One region of the Shewanella sp. GutDb-MelDb genome, then DNA from elsewhere that is predicted to be linked to it. Evidence: predicted binding sites of a transcription regulator. Region 1 holds the regulator's gene; the other holds the start of a gene.

Region 1 (2,211 bases):
TGCGAGTAATATTGCCAACGGCGGACCACCAATGGCGGCAATGTTGCCAAAGACGCCTGAGAGGATCCCAGCAATAAACAGACTTACACGGTTCACAGGGATACTAAACTTCATCAAACTAAAGCCAACGGCGAGCGCAACGATAAGAGCAATTGCCAGCCCTAAAATAGGTTGAGGGGCTATTACGATAAGCGTAGCGCCTAAGATACCGCCAGGAATACGTCCCAGTAGCGCATACTGCAGTCCGTTGAACTCAAGCTGACCACGCTCTCTAAAAAGCGTCAATACAGCGGTAGAGAATCCCATCATAATGACTGATGCTGGCACTAGGGAGGGCTCGATAATATATAACAGCGGACTTGCGATGACAGCTAAACCAAAGCCAATTAAACTCTGTGTTAATGCACCACAAAATATAATGATTGAGGCGAGAATGAGCGTGCTTGGCTCTAACATTTGGCTACCTAGAGGTTGTTAAATTTTCGAGCTTATTTTTTGTTCGAGTCTTTGTAATAAAGAATAATGATTTTATGACAAGGTTTGAGCGAAAGCTCATAACGCATTTTTGTCATAAAAAAATAGCAGCACAGAAACGAACCCGAAGGGCGCGGCTTCTGGTTTTTTACTCGAGCGAATGCAAACAAGGACCGCTTTGCGATCCTTGTTTGCAAATACTGAGCTGGTTTACTCTAGCTCTTCCCACTCAATGCCCATCTCATCCATCAAGCGTTTAACTTCCGCAGGCATGCTATCCGGCCTATCTTTTGATAGATCACCATCATTTGGCAACGGTTGTCCTGTGTAGGCGTGTAGAAACGCTTCACAGAGCAATTCGCTATTGGTGGCATGACGTAAGTTATTCACTTGGCGGCGTGTACGCTCATCGGTAAGCACCTTGAGTACTTTTAAAGGAATAGAGACAGTAATTTTTTTAACTTGCTCATTCTTTTTTCCGTGTTCAGCATATGGGCTGATATAATCGCCGTTCCACTCAGTCATTGACTCACCTGTAATTTTTAAATGCGGGGCAGATTTTAACCTCTTATGCAGCACAGTCAAATTATTGCCTCTATTTTATGACAAATGCAAATAGATTTCTAAATGCTTAGACGTCTAAACGGCTAAACTGGTTGACTAGGGTGAATTGCTTAGGTACATTTAGACGTCCAGACATCCCTAGTAAGAAAATATAGCAAGAGGAGTAGTACATGACCGAGCGTAAACTAGCCACTGTAGCTGTACGCCAAGGCATTGAGTCCGATACCCAACACGGTGCGGTTGTACCCCCGATCTATCTTTCTACCAATTATTCTTTTGATGGCCACAAAAATCCAAGAGATTTCGATTATAGCCGCTCAGGCAATCCCACTCGGTCAATCTTGGGTGACGCTATTGCTGAGCTCGAAAAAGGCTGTACTGGCGTTGTGACTTGCACTGGGATGGCTGCAATCACCTTAGCCACCAGTTTACTTGGGCCAGATGATTTGTTGGTGGTACCTCATGATTGTTATGGCGGTAGTTATCGTCTATTTACCAATCTTGCTAAGAAAGGCCAGTTTAAACTTGAAGTGGTTGATCAAACCGATGCAGCGGCATTGGCAACAGCCATTGCTAACAAACCTAAGATGGTGTGGCTAGAAACACCGTCAAATCCATTGTTACGGGTTGTTGATATCACGGCGATCAGTGCTGCCAGCCATGAAGTTGGCGCGCTTGTTGTGGTTGATAACACCTTTCTATCGCCCATCTTGCAACAGCCTCTGCTGTTGGGTGCTGATATTGTTATTCACTCGACCACAAAATATATCAATGGCCACAGTGATGTTGTCGGCGGTGCCGTGGTGGCGAAAGATGCTGAACTGGGCGAATTATTGCATTGGTGGTCAAATACCTTGGGGCTTACCGGCGGTGCATTTGATAGTTATCTAACATTGCGCGGAATTCGAACACTTGCAGTGAGAATTCGTGAACATCAGGCGAATGCGCAGCGGATCCTTGCTACTCTTACCCGTCATCGCGCGGTAGAGAAAGTGTATTACCCCGGCCTTAAAGATCACCCTGGTCATGAAATTGCTGCCAAGCAGCAAAAAGGCTTTGGTGCCATGCTCAGCTTTGAGCTAAAAGGCGGGGAGGAACAGTTAGTCGCTTTCTTAAAAAATCTTAATTATTTCTCTGTTGCAGAAAGCCTCGGAGGAGTAGAAAGTCTAGTGG
Region 2 (2,211 bases), on a different contig from region 1:
TAGTCGAGTTTCTGTTGATAAATCCCTTCCTTTGCCACCATCTCTAGCCAATGCTGCGCTAAACGTGCACTAGCCCCATTTCTGCGATAAGCACCAAACAAGGGTCTTTTTAACCCTTCGCTACCCAATTTAATGCTAACGAGGTTTAAGCCGTAGCTTTCGCTAATAGACCAGTTTGGTAACGCAGCAATACCATCTTTACACGCGATGCGTTGTAGTAACATCATGGTGAGATCACACTTAATCACCGGCCCTGCTTGAATGCCCGCAGGTTCCATGAAATGGCGATAAATATCCAAACGTTCTAGCGACACTGGGTAACTTAAAATAGGTAAGTTTTCGAGTTGTTTCGGGGTGACATATTGCTCTTTTGCAAGCGGGTGATCGCTGGACACAACAAGTCGCACTTCAAAGTCAAAAAGATGTTGGTAAGCAATTGCTTGTCCTGGTACCGGATCTGACGTTAACACCACATCCAGTTCCCCTAATTCAAGCGCGTTGAGAGAGTCGAAAAGATGGCGACTCGAAAGATCGAGATCGGCCTGTGGATACTCCTGTCTGAATTGCTCCATAACGGGCATTAGCCAGCGAAAACAGCTATGGCATTCAATACCGACACCAAGTTTGTTATCGCCCTCTTCAAGTCCCTTTTTGAGGTCAAACTCAGTTTCAATGACTTTAGGTAAAATATCTTCTGCCAGATTTAACAATCTGGCACCTTCTTGGGTGAAAGAGAGAGGCTTACTTTTTCGCACAAAAATGGACGAATTAATCCTGGTTTCAAGTTCTTTGATCTGATGAGACAGTGCCGACTGTGTGACAAAGCGTTTCTTGGCAGCTCCAGCGAGGCTGCCGCTTTCCTTAAGGGCTACTAATGTACGTAAATGTCTAAGCTCTATCATTTTATCCTCAGATGAAATTTTCTCATGTTGCTCTTGAATTCATTTCGATTGCGATGAAAGAGACTATCACAATAAACTTCTAGACGTCCAGACATCCTGATGGATATTAGAATAATGCTATTCAGATGAGCGTATGCCTGAATTTTGCTCATCTTAACACTATAAGGTATACAATATGCAATTAAATAGTTTGGGTTTCCCTAGAATAGGTCGGTTACGTGAATTGAAGTTCGCTGTAGAGAAGTATTGGAGAGGAGAGAGTAGTCAAAATGATCTACTCGATACTGCTAAAGAATTACGTGCAACACACTGGCGCTGGCAGGCTGATGCTGGAGTCTCATTAATCCCGGTTGGGGATTTTGCATATTATGATCAGATCCTTAATTTGAGTGCCACTTTAGATGTGATCCCCATTCGTCACCGCGGTGAAAATGGGATAGACCTAGACACTTTGTTTCGCGTCGGTCGTGGCCGAGCGCCAACAGGAAAAGACGCTCCCGCTGCAGAAATGACCAAGTATTTCAATACTAACTATCACTACATCGTGCCGGAGCTCACCGAAAATCAACAATTCGGTATTGGCTATGAACAAATATTTGAAGAGGTCGCAGAAGCACAGGCGTTAGGCTATCAAGCCAAACCGGTACTGCTTGGGCCTGTGTCATTTCTATACTTGGCAAAAACGGTCGATAGTGAGTTTGATAAACTGTCATTGTTGCCAGCGCTATTAATCGCCTACGGTAAAATATTGGCTCGATTTATGGCGCAAGGCGTTGAATGGGTGCAGTTAGACGAACCTATTTTAGCGCTCGAGTTAGATAGTCAGTGGACCGAGGCGATTACTCAAGCTTACCAAGCGCTAGCAAGCAGTGAAGTGAGTATTCTACTGGCAAGTTATTACGGTAGCATCGCCCATCATCATACATTGGTGGCTAAGTTACCCGTAGCAGGGTTACATCTTGATCTTGTTAGTGGACCCGAGCAGCTCGCGCCATTTGTTGACACGTTAAGAGCAACACAGGTGCTATCGGTTGGTGTCATCAATGGCCGCAATGTATGGGCGGCAGAACTGGACCATATTGCAGAATCTATCTCAAATGTGGCCAATGATCTTAAGCAGCGACTCTGGTTAGCACCATCATGTTCATTGCTGCATAGTCCTGTCGATTTGGAAGTAGAAACCCAATTAGCGCCAGAATTGAAACAGCAACTTTCTTTCGCAAAACAGAAACTCTCTGAACTGAGCAAACTTAAGCAGTTGTTAATAGATCCTAATTCAACACAAAGCCTTGAGATTGTTAAGCAGTGT

What was found. Region 1 encodes MetJ, which represses methionine synthesis genes. Its sites were predicted from a motif close to TAGACGTCTAGACGTCTA; they were not measured.
Region 2: the regulator MetJ is predicted to act here: its motif matches at 975-992, upstream of metE (5-methyltetrahydropteroyltriglutamate--homocysteine S-methyltransferase).

The regions. Positions count from the first base shown of each region.
Region 1 covers NZ_PJBM01000162.1:1,529-3,739, forward strand. The annotation lists gene CXF82_RS07085 (sulfite exporter TauE/SafE family protein) at 1-456, opposite strand, end outside; gene metJ (met regulon transcriptional regulator MetJ) at 685-999, opposite strand; gene metB (cystathionine gamma-synthase) at 1,209-2,211, shown strand, end outside.
Region 2 covers NZ_PJBM01000168.1:12,765-14,975, forward strand. The annotation lists gene CXF82_RS07835 (LysR family transcriptional regulator) at 1-902, opposite strand, end outside; gene metE (5-methyltetrahydropteroyltriglutamate--homocysteine S-methyltransferase) at 1,078-2,211, shown strand, end outside.